DNA from 2 places in the Bacteroides sp. OM05-10AA genome. Region 2 is predicted to be linked to the other one. Evidence: riboswitches for the same ligand, from Rfam matches in the RefSeq annotation. Region 2 holds a riboswitch; the other holds the start of a gene.

The links. A riboswitch is a leader RNA that binds a small molecule or an ion and turns the genes downstream of it on or off. The one in region 2 is predicted to bind thiamine pyrophosphate.
Region 1: another riboswitch for thiamine pyrophosphate. It lies ahead of DXB58_RS11110 (TonB-dependent receptor); the one in region 2 lies ahead of thiS (sulfur carrier protein ThiS).

The regions. Positions count from the first base shown of each region.
Region 1 is NZ_QSUR01000011.1:154,666-162,768, forward strand. Features, by position in the region: gene DXB58_RS11090 (Lrp/AsnC family transcriptional regulator) at 1-280, opposite strand, end outside; gene DXB58_RS11095 (O-acetylhomoserine aminocarboxypropyltransferase/cysteine synthase family protein) at 459-1,745, shown strand; gene DXB58_RS11100 (hypothetical protein) at 1,814-2,053, shown strand; gene DXB58_RS11105 (mechanosensitive ion channel family protein) at 2,156-3,064, opposite strand; TPP riboswitch at 3,194-3,290, shown strand; gene DXB58_RS11110 (TonB-dependent receptor) at 3,292-5,541, shown strand; gene pnuC (nicotinamide riboside transporter PnuC) at 5,554-6,165, shown strand; gene DXB58_RS11120 (thiamine diphosphokinase) at 6,162-6,788, shown strand; gene DXB58_RS11125 (hypothetical protein) at 6,888-8,060, opposite strand; gene DXB58_RS11130 (OmpA family protein) at 8,075-8,103, opposite strand, start outside.
Region 2 is NZ_QSUR01000010.1:333-8,435, reverse strand. Features, by position in the region: gene thiH (2-iminoacetate synthase ThiH) at 1-8, opposite strand, end outside; gene thiC (phosphomethylpyrimidine synthase ThiC) at 106-1,803, opposite strand; gene DXB58_RS09420 (thiazole synthase) at 1,817-2,590, opposite strand; gene DXB58_RS09415 (thiamine phosphate synthase) at 2,750-3,367, opposite strand; gene thiS (sulfur carrier protein ThiS) at 3,372-3,572, opposite strand; TPP riboswitch at 3,633-3,726, opposite strand; gene DXB58_RS09405 (HAMP domain-containing sensor histidine kinase) at 3,782-5,764, opposite strand; gene DXB58_RS09400 (superoxide dismutase) at 5,915-6,532, opposite strand; gene DXB58_RS09395 (RHS repeat protein) at 6,608-8,103, opposite strand, start outside.

The DNA of each region.
Region 1 (8,103 bases), on a different contig from region 2:
CCTGTATGATCCGTGTAAACTCGGCTGCTATATCCCTGTTCAGACGTCTAAGCTTCACACTGCAGAATACGACAAATCCCTGATTCAGCTTTTCCGCATCCAACACGGCAATATACTTCTTTATATATCCTCCACTCTCCAACCGTTTAAGACGTTCAAAAACAGGAGTTGAAGAAAGGCTCACCCGTGCAGCCAGCTCTTTAGTTGTCAATCGGGCGTTTTCTTGCAAAGTACGGAGTATTTGCAAATCGACTCTATCCAGTTTATCAAAAGTATCCATAAGAAAAATATTCTTCTAAAAGGTGATTTTTAGGAATAACGCAGATACATTATTCCATATAACGGCACAAAAATAGCATTATTTTCTATATTTAAGCCATATATTGTTCGATATATCTACATCCCATAACTTTGCAAGAAAATAAAGAAAAAATATAAAACTTAAAAAACATACGATTATGGCAACAAAGAATTTACATTTCGAGACTTTACAAGTTCATGTAGGACAAGAACAAGCAGATCCGGCAACAGATGCCCGTGCAGTACCTATTTATCAGACTACCTCTTATGTATTTCACAATTCCGCTCACGCAGCCGCACGTTTCGGCCTGCAGGACCCGGGAAACATCTACGGCCGCCTGACCAACTCCACTCAAGGAGTTTTTGAACAACGCGTAGCCGCTCTTGAAGGAGGAGTAGCAGGGCTGGCAGTTGCTTCGGGTGCCGCTGCTATCACTTATGCTTTCGAGAACATCACTCGCGCAGGCGACCATATTGTAGCAGCCAAAACTATTTATGGAGGAAGTTATAACTTACTGGCTCATACCTTACCCAGCTATGGCATCACAACAACATTCGTTGATCCAAGTGATTTATCGAACTTTGAAAAAGCCATTCAGGAAAATACGAAAGCCGTATTTATCGAGACGCTGGGAAATCCGAACTCAAATATCATTGATATAGAGGCAGTAGCTGAAATAGCTCACCGCCACAAAATTCCTTTGATTATTGATAACACGTTCGGTACTCCGTATTTAATCCGCCCCATCGAACACGGAGCAGATATCGTAGTACATTCTGCAACAAAATTCATTGGCGGACACGGTTCTTCATTAGGAGGAGTTATTGTAGATTCGGGAAAATTCGACTGGGTAGCTTCCGGCAAATTTCCACAACTAACCGAACCTGATCCATGCTATCATGGCGTACGCTTCGTTGATGCAGCCGGTCCGGCTGCCTATGCCATCCGTATCCGGGCTATTCTGCTGCGCGACACAGGTGCCACCATCAGTCCATTCAACGCTTTTATCCTGTTGCAAGGTTTGGAAACTCTTTCCTTGCGCGTAGAACGCCATGTAGAAAATGCATTGAAGGTAGTGAATTTCTTAAACAATCACCCGAAAGTGAAGAAAGTGAACCATCCATCATTATCCAATCATCCTGACCATGCACTGTATCAACGTTACTTCCCGAATGGTGCCGGTTCCATTTTTACTTTCGAGGTAAAAGGCGGACAAGAAGAAGCACACCGCTTCATCGACAGTCTGGAGATTTTCTCCCTGCTTGCCAATGTTGCCGATGTGAAATCATTGGTGATCCACCCGGCAAGCACTACCCATTCACAGCTCAATGCACAGGAACTCGCCGAACAGGAGATTTATCCGGGCACCGTACGTTTATCAATTGGAACGGAACATATTGATGACCTGATTGCGGATTTGGATCAGGCGCTTGCCAAAATCTAACATTCAATCATTGAACTTTCCATGACTGCAAGATGTTATACCTATATAACATTAAAAACATTGCAGTCATGGAAAAATATTTAATACACAGCAACGAACTGCATCTGATAGACGCAGAGAAAATCCATCAAGCCGTAGAAAAGATGGTGGAATCACTCGATTTAGCCGCAGGATCAACCACTAACTTCGATCTCTATCAGGTTGTGGAAAACTACTTTAAAGATCTCGAGAAAAGGAGAAAAATTAATCATGTACTGGGAATCAAAGAAGATAGATATGAACTAGCCGAAGATTTCGGTATAAAATAAAAAAGAGATTTATTCAATCACACCAGACAAGTTTTCCCAAAAATAAGGGAGTTGCACGTTAAGTACAACTCCCTTATTTTTTGAATTATCAGAATATAACAATCAATTTCCCTGATGCACAGTAAGCTGTGGGAAAGGAAAGTTGATACCTTTTTCATTGAAGGTTTCGTAAATTGCTTTATTGGTATCGAAATAAACACCCCAATAATCTCCGCTATTTACCCATACACGTACCACCACATTCACACTGCTGGCATCCAGCGCATGAAGAGCTATAAACGGAGCAGGTTCATTCAAGATACGTTTATCGGCAGCCAGAATATCACGAACAATTTGCTGAACCTTATTGAAATCTTCTCCATAATCTATACCAATAATCCATTCTACACGGCGGGTTTCCTGATGACTGTAGTTGGTCACTACTCCACTGCTCAATGAACCATTTGGAATATAAATCAATTTGTTGTCCGAAGTAGTAAGGATGGTATGAAATATCTGGATCTCTTTTACTGTACCGGCTGAACCTTGCTGTGTTTCTATCCAGTCACCAACCTTATAAGGTTTGAACAAAAGAATAACCAATCCCCCGGCAAAGTTCTGCAAATTGCCGGACAAAGCCATACCGACAGCCACACCGGCAGAAGCCAATAAAGCCGCAAACGAAGTTGTTTCAACTCCCAAGGCGCCGACAACAGAAATAATTAAAAGGATTGTCAACAGAATATTTACCAGACTTCTAACGAAAGTTTTGATACTAACATCCACCTTTCGTTTATCCAACAGACGTCTTATAAACTTGTTGAGCAACGAGATAAGGAAACGTCCGACAATAAAGACGATGACCGCAATCAGTATACGTTCTCCGGCACGAATACCGAAGTCTATCAGTTGTTGAGTAATCAGCGAAAGTTTATCCAATCCGTCAGCATTGGCAATCGCTTCTTCCATTAATTTATCTGCGGCCACTTGCACAGAATCCGCAGCTTGTGTTGCTTGCAATAATAGTAGCATAATTAAAATATATATTAAGTGAATAAATTGCTGTTTTGCTATTTCAACAATCTACAAAGTTATATTGTTTTTAGCGAATCTAAAAGTTTTTTTTGCTTTCCTCCTGCAAAAGCTGTATTTTTGTAACCGATTCACTGGTAGGGGTGCCTTAACATGACGGGCTGAGAACATACCCATAGAATCTGATCCGGGTAATGCCGGCGTAGAGAACTAATTAGTAAGCAAAAATGAAAAGAATTGTATGGATGGCCGTCGCCTTATTGGGCGCAGGCATCACTGTTCATGCACAGACGAGTGCAAAGGACAGTATGAGAGTAGTAAACCTGCAAGAGGTGCAGGTAGTATCCACACGTGCCACAGCCAAAACTCCCGTGGCATTCACCAATATAGGTAAAGCAGAACTCAAAAAGGTAAACTTCGGACAGGATATCCCCTATCTGCTAAGTATGACTCCTTCCACATTGACCACATCGGATGCAGGAGCCGGTATCGGTTATACGACACTTCGCGTACGTGGAACCGATGGCACACGAATCAACATCACAGTAAATGGCATACCGATGAACGATGCCGAAAGCCATAACCTGTTCTGGGTGAATATGCCCGACTTTTCTTCTTCCGTAAAAGATATGCAGGTGCAACGCGGAGCAGGTACATCGACGAACGGAGCAGGTGCTTTCGGAGCCAGTGTCAATATGCAAACCGAAGGTGCATCTATGAAACCATACGCCGAATTCAATGGTTCATACGGTTCGTTCAATACACACAAGGAAACAGTGAAAGTGGGAACCGGCTTACTCAATAACCACTGGACGTTTGACGCCCGCCTTTCCAATATCGGTACGGACGGATACATAGACCGTGCTTCGGTGGACTTGAACTCTTACTACCTGCAAGGAGGTTATTTTGCAGAAAACACCTCTGTGAAACTGATTGCATTTGCCGGAAAAGAAAAGACATATCATGCTTGGGGATATGCAACAAAAGAGCAAATGGAAGAATTCGGCAGACGTTACAATCCTTGCGGGGAAATGTACACCGATGCCAACGGCAAAAAACATTATTATGACGACCAAACAGATAATTACCTGCAAAAGAATTATCAACTTCTCTTCAATCATACTTTCTCAACGGCTTGGAACCTAAACGTTGCCTTACATTATACCAAAGGTGACGGTTATTACGAAGAGTACAAAGACGGCAGATACCTGATAGAATATGGATTAAAGCCATTTACAATAGATGGAACCGAAGTAGCTAAAAGCGATTTAGTCCGTCAAAAGAAGATGGATAATAAATTCGGCGGCGGTGTTTTTTCTCTCAATTACACAGCCAACAGGTTAAGTGCATCCCTGGGCGGCGGATTAAATCAATACCGGGGCAATAACTTCGGAAGAGTTCCCTGGGTGAAAAACTATGTAGGTTCTCTATCTCCCGACCATGAATATTACCGCAATAAATCCAAGAAGACCGATGGAAATATTTATCTGAAAGCGAACTACGATCTTACTAAAGGACTAAGTGCTTATGCCGATCTCCAGTATCGCCACATCAACTATACCATCGACGGAAACAATGATAAATATGACTGGAGCAAGAATGCCCTGCGTCCACTGGCAGTAGATAAAAAGTTCGATTTCTTTAACCCGAAAGTAGGATTAAACTGGAACATCACTTCCAACCATCGTGTCTATGCCTCTTTCTCGGTTGCTCAAAAAGAGCCGACAAGAAACAATTATACGAATGGTGATCCGGACTCGTACCCCAAAGCAGAAAAGCTGCTCGACTATGAAGCAGGATATACCTTTGCCAACCAATGGCTGACAGCAGGTGCAAACTTCTACTACATGGACTATACCGACCAACTGGTTCTGACCGGAGCCTTAAACGATATAGGTGAAGCACTGACCGAAAACGTGCCGGACAGTTATCGCATGGGAATCGAAATCATGCTGGGAATCAAACCGTGCAAATGGTTTCAATGGGATATCAACGCTACATGGAGCAAAAACCGTATTCAGGATTTCGTAGAGAGCCTGCCGGGCTACCACTATAATAACGACGGTAGCTCTACTTCTCTCCCAACTATTCAGATAAAGCATAAAGACACTCACATTGCTTTCTCACCGGACTTCTTACTCAACAATCGTTTCTCATTCAAATCTAAGGGATTCGAAGCTGCCCTGCAATCACAGTTCGTAAGCAAACAGTATATGACAAACGCAGAAGTTGAAGAACTGACTCTTGATAAGTATTTTGTCAGCAACCTCAATCTGGCGTACAGCTTCCGTCCCAAGAAAGTACTGAAAGAAGTCACCGTAGGATTTACTGTATACAATTTGTTTAATGAAAAATATGAAAACAACGGCTGGGCATCAAGTGACTACACCGATACACTGGAAAATCGGGGAAACTATGCCGGATATGCTGCACAAGCAGGAACAAACGTTATGGGACATGTTTCTTTCCGCTTTTAATCACACAGAGTTATGGAATTGAATTTTCTGGAAATATTCGGTACGATTGTCGGGCTGGTCTACCTTTGGTTAGAGTACCGGGCAAGTATCTACCTTTGGATAGCGGGTATTGTGATGCCTGCCATCTACATCTTCGTATATTACAAAGCCGGATTGTATGCTGACTTTGGCATCAATATCTACTACTTGATAGCTGCCATCTACGGCTGGTTCTTCTGGATATGGGGACACAGAAAAAAGAAAGGCCAATTGACGACAGCAGATGCTTCAATCGGTGCCCCCCCTAAAGGTCTTCCTATCGTACATACTCCGGGAAAATGTTACTTGCCTCTTTTTCTGGTATTCGTCGTTTCTTTCCTCGGCATTGCATGGATACTGATAGCATATACGGATAGCAATGTTCCCTGGCTGGACAGTTTTACTACCGCATTAAGTATTGTCGGCATGTGGATGCTGGCACGCAAATACATCGAACAATGGTTTGCTTGGATTCTTGTGGATATTGTCTGCTGCGGACTTTATATCTACAAAGACCTTTATTTTACTTCCGCTTTGTACGGACTTTACTCCATTATAGCTATCTTTGGCTACTTTAAGTGGAAAAAATTAATGAGCATACAATGAAATACGAACACTATACTCCCGAAGCCGTGATACTTGCCAATGGCGAATATCCCAGCCATCCTCTTCCCCTGCAAATGCTGGAAAATGCAGAATTTGTAGTTTGTTGTGACGGGGCAGCCAATGAATATATCCTGCGTGGGCATACTCCTGATGCAATTATTGGTGACGGGGATTCTCTTTCACCGGAATATAAAGAACTATTCTCCCTTATTGTACACCAGATAGCGGACCAAGAAACGAACGACCAAACCAAAGCCGTTCATTTCCTGCAAAAGAAAGGATTCCGGAGAATTGCCATCGTCGGAGCCACCGGCAAACGGGAAGATCATACGTTAGGAAACATCAGTCTGCTGATCGACTACATGAAAGACGGTATCGAGGTACGTACCATTACCGATTATGGTATGTTTATTCCCGCCAAAGACACGCAAACTTTCGTCTCTCATCCGGGACAGCAAGTTTCTATTTTCAATTTCGGAGCGAATGGATTGCAAGGAGAAGGATTAGTTTATCCTCTTAGTGATTTTACTAATTGGTGGCAAGGAACGCTTAATGAAGCAACAGCTAATAAGTTTACTATCCATTGTACGGGAGAGTATTTAGTATTCCTGACTTCCATGTAAGCCATATAAAACGTTTAAAAGATAACTTGACAGGATGGAAAAACAAGAGAGCGAAATTCAATACTTCACCCTCTTGTTCAAAAATACAAATAAGACCAGCTATTTTACTTCCCAGTAAATTTTATAAGTCTTAGTAAAATTAGAATTAAGTCCCTTTCTCACTTGGGTTATTGTTAAATTAGGTTCATTCTCCCGTTCACCCCAATAATAAGTATATTTGTTATTCCATTGAGCAGTTGTTTCAGTAGACAAGAACTCAAAAGCCCTTGTAGCATAAAAGTCAAACAATCCCCAAATAACTTCCGAATCATGCATGAACCATTCCCATTGATACATGCCGGATATAAAACCATCCAAGTCTACTGAACTGATATTATCATCATCGCTAAAATAACTAAATGTATGAGAATTATCACCATATAAGGAGGTTATATGACCACTTACATATGTTGGCGTCCAACTCTGATTCGTCGATCCACGCTGATATACTAATTTAGAAAGTTTCTTATTGGAATTATAAGTGAACGTACTCAATCCATCATTTGCATCCGTCCCGTTCCACATCTTTGTCAGATACCCATTCGTTCCAATAAATCCAGTATTGACAATCTTTCCATTAAGTCGCAAATAAACTGTCGTATCATCATAGGTGAATGTGTAAGTCTTGCTTGGAGTCTTATACCTCATGATACGTCCTCTGCCATCATATTCGAAGGTATATGTATCTTTATCGTCAACGACTATTTTCGTCACTTTAAATCTAGCGGAATAGGGCTTATAAGGATTATTATCATCGGTTCCACCTATTTCACCTTCCTCTCCATCATTTTGCTCCGGAGAGGAAAGTTTGTAATAGACAAACTTCAAATAATAGTCTTCATAGTTTATCACCAAAACAAGGATATTCTTTCCCAGCGTGTAGATTTCATAACGGATATCGGATATAAAGATGGAATAAAAATCTCCAGATAAGTCCCATTTCTGATTCACACTGTTTCCATTAGGATATGTCAACTTGCAGTTTCCATCCTCCGTAAATTCAAGATTCGGTTCTTCCGAAATATCCTCTTTGGACTGTTCTATCCCATCCTCATCGACCACTGTTTTAGATGACAACTTCCATTCCCCAAAAAGCATTTTACGCGCTTGCACATTTCCGGTTTCCAAAACAACTGTCTCATCTCCATCAGAAATACAACTTGATATTGCAAACAGACAAAGCATTATTGCTAAAAACATTTTCATTCGTGCGATTACATATGTTACTTTCATATTCTGTCCTCCATTTATTTGATTTCAAATTCAACTCTGCGGT
Region 2 (8,103 bases):
GAGAACATTCTTATTAAATTGAGAATTGAAAATTAAAAATTGAAAATTGAAATGAGGGGAGGGCAGGTTCGGTCAGTGGGCTGACTTTCTGTTTCTCCCCACTCATTATTTGTTGGTTTTAGCGCTTTTCTTTAAATCGCGTGACAGTCTCATTGCACAGAAATTAGGTCCGCACATCGTACAATATTCTCCATCGATATGATGTCCTGCACGGAAATAGGTCTGCGCCCGTTCCGGGTCGAGAGACAGGTCGAACTGATCTTTCCAGCGGAACTCATAGCGAGCTTTACTCAATGCGTTGTCCCGTACCTGTGCACCCGGGTGTCCTTTTGCCAGGTCAGCGGCATGAGCGGCTATCTTGTAGGTAATGACTCCTACGCGTACATCCTCTTTGTCGGGTAAGGCAAGGTGTTCTTTCGGAGTGACATAACAAAGCATAGCCGTACCCAGCCATCCGATTTGTGCGGCACCGATAGCAGAAGTGATATGGTCGTATCCGGGAGCAATATCCGTCACCAACGGGCCGAGTGTATAGAATGGGGCGTCATGGCATTTTTCAATCTGACGTTCCATGTTCTCTTTGATTTTATGCATCGGAACGTGTCCGGGGCCTTCAATAAATGCCTGAACATTCTTATCCCAGGCACGAAGCACTAATTCTCCCATGGTGTCCAGTTCGGCAAACTGTGCTTCATCGTTCGCATCGTAGATGGAACCCGGACGAAGTCCGTCGCCTAAAGAAACGGCTACATCATATTGTGCCAGGATATCACAAATATCATCAAAGTGATCGTATAAGAAACTTTCCTGATCGTGTACGAGACACCATTTACTCATTATGCTTCCTCCACGGCTGACAATACCGCACAACCGCTTATCGGCAAGATGAACATTATGGCGGCGGATCCCTGCATGAATGGTGAAGTAATCTACACCTTGTTCGCATTGTTCAATCAATGTATCCCGGTAGATTTCCCAGGTGAGGTCTTCCACTATGCCGTTCACCTTTTCAAGTGCCTGATAAATAGGAACCGTGCCGACGGGTACGGGACAATTACGGATAATCCATTCGCGTGTTTCATGGATATTTTCTCCTGTGGAAAGATCCATCAAGGTATCGCCACCCCATTTGCAGCTCCACAATGCTTTCTCCACTTCTTCATCTATGCTTGAGGTAGTAGCTGAATTTCCGATATTCGTATTGATTTTCACAAGGAAGTTGCGTCCGATAATCATCGGTTCAGCTTCCGGGTGGTTGATATTGGCCGGTAATACAGCACGTCCCTCTGCAATCTCCTGACGGACAAATTCTGGAGTAATGTGGGTCTTAATTCCCAATTCCTCGCAGTTCATGTTCTCGCGGATTGCCACATATTCCATTTCAGGGGTGATAATCCCTCTTTTGGCGTATGCCATTTGAGTGATTGCTTCTCCTTTTTTAGCGCGATAGGGCAGAGCGATGTGCTCGAAACGTAAGTGATCGAGACTTTTATCGTCTCTTCTCATTTGTCCGTATTCCGAAGTAATTTCGGGAAGTTGTTCCACATCACCACGGCCTACAATCCATTCTTCACGCATACGGGGCAGTCCTTTTTTAAGATCAATGCTCATATCTGCATCGCTGAACGGTCCGCTGGTATCATATACATATATCTCCGGGTTCGGTGTTGCTATCTTTTCTTCGCCTTCAAAGCTGACACTGGGCACTTGTTCCACTTTCCGCATCGCTACACGGATATTCGGATAAAGTTTACCGGGTAAATAGATTTTCTGCGAGCGGGGGAATTTTACTTTTTGTTCCATAGTTTATTCGTTTTTAATCAAGAAAAGCCGTTAGAGGTGAACTTGCTTCTGCCACGAAGTCGACGGCTTGTAACCCTAATCCTGCTTCGTAAGCCTGTCTTCCGGCTTCTGTAGCCGCTTTGAATGCTTTTGCCATTTCTACCGGATTTCCGGCAACGGCTATTGCGGTATTAACTAATACAGCGGAAGCTCCCAGTTCCATTGCTTCGGCAGCATGACTGGGTGCACCGATGCCTGCATCTACGACTACCGGGATACCTGCCTGTTCGATAATGATTTGCAGGAATTCTTTGGTCTGCAATCCTTTATTGGTACCGATTGGTGCACCGAGCGGCATAACAGTAGCTGCGCCCGCTTCTTCCAGACGTTTGCAGAGTACAGGGTCAGCCTGACAATAAGGCAATACGATAAAACCCAGTTTTACCAGTTCTTCCGTAGCTTTCAGTGTCTCGATAGAGTCAGGGAGCAGATAGCGTGGGTCCGGGTGAATTTCCAGTTTCAGCCAATTTGTTCCAAAGGCTTCGCGAGCCAGTTGTGCTGCAAAAACAGCCTCTTCTGCATTACGTACACCGGAAGTATTGGGCAATAGCTGAATATTCGGATGAATAATATGTTTCAGCATGTCATCCTCTTTGTTGTCCATGTCGATTCGTTTCATGGCAACAGTAACCATTTCCGTGCCTGAAGCCAGAATAGCTTGTTCCATTACTTCATTGGAATTGAATTTTCCTGTTCCCAGGAAAAGACGGGAGTTAAATTCGCGTCCCGCAATTACTAACTTTTCCATTCTCTATATTTTAGTTGATTATTTAAATGCTAATTTTGCAGACAATTATAGAAACGCAGATTAACGCAAATTTTCGCAAAAAATTAAGTTCTCCAACATAGCGTAGCCCTCTAATAATCTGCGAAAATTTGCGTTAATCTGCGTTTCTATAAATTTCCATTAATCACTTTCAATGATTCTACGTGTCTCTTCTACCGGATTATCCGCTCCGAGAATGGTTCCCGATAGAGCTATCCCGTTTACTCCTGTGTGAAGTATGGCAGGAATATCCTCATAAGTGATTCCTCCAATCGCTACTACGGGGATTTCGATATTCGCCTCTTTCATCTGTGAAAGGATGGAGGAATAGCCTTCCAATCCCAGTACAGGGCTTAAATTCTTTTTGGTGGTAGTAAACCGGAAAGGACCGATGCCAAGATAATCGGCACCGGCACGATAGTGCTGTACAACATCTTCGAATGTATTTGCAGTGCCGCCGATAATGAAAGCCTCTCCAAGAATTTGGCGGGCCTGGTCGATAGGCATATCCTTTTTGCCCAGATGCACACCGTCCACTTCCAGCTTTCGCGCCAGTTCAACGTGATCGTCCAGAACCAGGATTGCTTCGTGCTCTTTACAAAGCGGTTTCAGTTGCAGGGCTACTGCCTCCACTTCTTCGAGAGGAGCCTCTTTCATGCGTAGTTGGATCCATTTGCACCCGCCTTCGAGTGCCATACGTGCCGATTCGAGGTACGAGTACCGTTCGGTCTGATGCGTGATAAATTGTAGACTGACCATTCCCTTATCCTCCGCAAGCAGCTTTGATAATCACCAGGTTATCGTTCTCATGCAATATGAAACCCTCCCATTCGGTACGGGGAATCATTTTGTTGTTTACGGCGATAGCAATGCCTTGAACCGGAAGTTCGAGCTGTGCTGTCAGTTGTGTAAGGGTAGAGTCGGGAGTAATTTCCACCTCTTTGTTGTTCACTTGTACTTTCATTGTCCTATCAGAATAAATAAGTTGAAAGTAAATACAAAGAGCGTGCTTGAATGGAAAGGCGATAAGAAGAAACACAATCCCTACGTCAGTACTAACTGCCTCAGGTTCCTAGGGTATAATCTCAGCCCCTCATGGGGCACCCCTTTGTCTTTACGGGGGCAAAGTAAGTGAAAAAGAAACAGAAAAACACTAAATCAGTCGATTTTTTTTCATTTTTCTGTTGATTCCTGTTTTTTGATAGGATGAGAAAAGATAAATCGGGCACCATTTTTGTAATTCTTGTCAATCCAGATATCACCTCCCATATATTGGATGGTCAGTTTGCAGATAGCCAGTCCCAATCCTGTACCCTGTACGAACTCATTCAGCTTTTCGAAACGTTGGAATACCAGCTCCTGTTTATCTTCGGGGATTCCGGTGCCGGTATCAGTTACCGAGAACAGCATACATTGCTTTTCTTCGTCCACTTCATAATCCAGCGTAATGCTTCCTCCGGCAGGAGTGAATTTCAAGGCGTTGTTCAGCAGATTGATAATAATCTGTTGCAGGCGCAAGGGATCTGTGTAGAGCATGTAAGGCTCTTTAGGCATTTGCAGTTTGATGTCTACATCCATTGTCTTGTTTCGGTTGGTCAGGGTAATCATATTCTGGCAATGGTTCACCAGCTCACACCATTCATATTTGAATTGCAGCTTTCCTGATTCCAGGCGTGATATATCCAGTACATCACTAATCAGTTGGAGCAGCAGATTAGAGTTGGTCTGGACAATATCTGCGTATTCTTTCAGTTCGTTATTCTGCTCTACCGAACCGATAATCAGGCTGGAGAAACCGACAATAGCATTTAGCGGAGTCCGTATCTCGTGGCTCATATTCGAAACAAAGGCACTTTTCAGCTGATTAGCTTCTTCGGCGCGCTCTTTAGCATCACGCAATTCGACTTCAGACTCTTCCAGCTTCTTTTTATCTTCCCGTAGTTGTTTCGTAGTTCTTTCAAGGTGATTCTTCAGGATTTTAGTCCGGTAATAGTAATACAGCGAAATCATTAGACTTCCTACTAATACGAGAAATATAATCAGGATGAATTGCACTTCTGTCTTATAGGCCACAAAGAACGGGATGGGCTGATTGATTACCATTGAGTTAACAGGTAACTTCTTGTTTTCAAATCCCCATTCCTTTAGTTTCTTCGCATCAAATTTATATCTGTTGGGTAAGATATTGATACTGCTGATATCAGTTTCCTTCTGGTCTAAAAAGCGGTAGGCATATTCTCCCATGCTTTGTCCCACTCCTTCATATTGCGGGACATATCCTCCGATAGCCCAGTAACCTATTGCAGTGGAAGTCATGCTGAACATAGGCAGGAGAGGATTGGCTTTGGAAAAAGCATAAACGGAGTTATTCATGTAAGTAATACCCCGGTTATCGATTCTCCAGATGCCAAGCAACATGACTGTGTTTCTGGGAAGATTGCGCAATTGACTGGCAGCCATATCGAGTGTATGGATGCGGCCATCGACGTAGGTGATAGACAACTGTGGAAAATGTTGCAGGTTTTTCTTGAACCATGCCAGTTCGGCAAGTCCGTTGTATGTGTTATCCGATACAAATACAAGGTGTTCTGTTTCCGGATAGAAATTCTGTATCATTTCAATGTCTTTTTTGATATCATATTCGTATGTGCTACAATATCTTACGTTGTATTCCTTCATGCGTTCCATTAAGTTGATGCTTTCAGGATTATAGCTTCGGATGTCGGTCGAATCCTCCGGAATACGGATACCGTTGCGTGATGCCATTGCACAGAAAACAGGAAGCTGCTTGTACTTTTCATCTTCGAGATGAAGAAAACTGCTCCATGCTTCACCACCCAGGAGAATAACTAATTTGGCTTTCGGATGTTTGTCCAGAATATCAGTTAATGTTTTTTTCCATTGATGCGCCTGCGTTAAGTCTGTTGCATTCATATTTTCTACCATGGTCGAATATCTTCCTCCCAATTGGGTGTAGGTTTCTACAAATGTGCTGATGTTATCGTAGGTATATTTAGTGTCAGAATTATAAGAGGTGATAAACAGAATTTCTTCCTCAGATTCTTCTGTGGTGGCAGCATTGCCGAAAAGGGGGAGGAAAAGGAGTACAGCAATGGAGACAATAAATCGTATTTTTTTTCTTTTATACAGTATCATAATTGTTTGTTATGTTGTTTTATTAGTTGCAAAAATACAACTAATGCATCTGATATACAATAAAAGTCTGTTCTTTTTAATCTGTAGAAAAGGTCGCTGTGAAAAACACAACGACCTTTTCCATAAGTATAGTTTAGCTTGTAAATTTAATTACATTCTTTTTTCAACCACATCCCAGTCGATGATATCCCACAGGGCGTTTACGTGGTCGGCACGGCGGTTCTGGTAATCCAGATAATAGGAGTGTTCCCAAACGTCAAATCCGAGAAGTGGTTTCAAACCGGCACGTACTGGATTGCTGCCGTTCCCCTCTTTAGTGATTTTCAGTTTACCGTCTTTATCTACGGATAGCCAAGCCCATCCTGAACCAAACAATCCGACTGCTGCTGCATTGAATTCTTTCTTGAAGTTTTCAAAGCTGCCAAAGTCACGTTTGATAGCTTCTCCCAGTTTACCGGCCGGTTCCTTCTTCGAAGGTTTCGGGGCAAATTGCAGGAAGTACAGGTTGTGGTTCAATACTTGTCCGGCGTTATTGAATATAGCTCCATCCGGTGCGGCTGCAACGATTTCTTCTACCGTTTTACCTTCATATTCTGTTCCGGGCACGAGGCTATTCAGATTATTTACATACGTTTGTAGATGCTTTCCGTAATGGAAATCTATTGTTTGCTGACTGATTACAGGTTCCAACGCATTGTTAGCGTAAGGAAGTTTAGGCATTTCGTAAGTCATGGTCATCATAATTAAAGACATTAATATAGTATTCATAATGTTACAAGTTTTAATTGGCTTGTTATACTATAATAACAGAAGCCCTTTGCAAAATGTTCACAGCATCTTACTTTATTTGTAAATGTACTGTATACGTTCCACTTCTTTCGGATGCTCGCGGTCGGTCCGGCAGATCCATTGGCCCGTATTATCATATTCATAATAAGAATTGCTATCGATCTGGTTTCCGTATTTATCGTACAGGCAGATCAGGCATCCCGATGTTTTCTGGTTATTGCCTAAAATCCGTTGGTAAACGATCTGTGTCAGATAACCGTATTTATCGTATTCATAAGCATCTTTTTGTGAAATAATCTGATCCGAAGAATTAGCAAAAAGCAGATTTTGATGTTGGGATGAAATCAATCTGCCTTTATCATCATATTTGTTTGCGGTGTACGCCTGAAGTTCTCCATTCTTATTATACTCTTTGGTTTCGGTCAATAACCCCTGTTTATTATAGGAACTTATGATGACTCTTCCATCTGTATACTTGAGCGAATCACTCTCGATACTTCCGTCCGTGCCGATACGGCGTGTCCGCCGGTATAGATCCGTTTTGGTTTTCGGACTCGTTTGCACTTCAAAGATGCAGTGACCTTGCGGATCGTATAATCTGTTCGTTTGTATTTCATTGCTTAGCTGACCGTTCTTTACGGTAAGCGACAATGTAGAAATGAGCTGCCCCTTATCGTCATACGAATAAGTGGTCGAGGTATTTCCCGTACTGTCATTTTCCGCAGACTTAATCAATCGTCCTCCATTATAGTATTTCACGGAAGTAGGAGTGGATATGATTGTTTGCAGAATAAACGGTGTCCGTAGTGCATTGGCCTGGTCACGAAATTCCTTATACCTGTGTGTGCAAAGAAAATCCTGCAGCATACTCAAAGATTCGGAATTGACAATGGCAGCTTTTAAAAGCTCAAAATCAGCTTTTTCACTAAGATATTCAAGGTCATCCAGATGAGTACGTGCTGTGGAAGTCAGGTAAGGTGATTGCTTATACTCGTCAATAATCTGCCGAATGTCTGTTGCGTTTCCTTTCTCCCGGAGGCTGTCGATCCCTTGAAACAGAAAATCATCGTATAACGCACGGACTTCCGGAAGGAATGGACGCGTATCTTTATCCGTGAAGAATTTCTGCATGTTGGCGTTATCAAAAAATGCCTTGAAATTCGCTGATGTCGGATTACTCTTTACAATCTGGTAAAGCCGTTTGTTTTCCGCAGTGTTGATTTGAGAGATAAATTTGCCGTTCGGATATTCCGTGATGTACGTTTGATAAATATTCAGCGTAGGTGTTTTCAGCATACCTTCCAGTAAAGCCATTTCACGGATGTCCCGCACCTTTTGCAAGATGGCAGAATCTCCCGGATAACCGCTTGACCGGATACTGTCCATCAACGTCTTGCTAAAAGGAATTTGATCTTTCGAAGCTTCCAGAATGGAGATAACGGCCAGTTCTGCTTTGTTTTGTACGTTGGAAAGTTGTATTTTCTCTTCTTCACAGATATTGGGAAAATAAGCTTTCGTTGCCCTTTCGTAGCATCCGAAATAGTTGATGG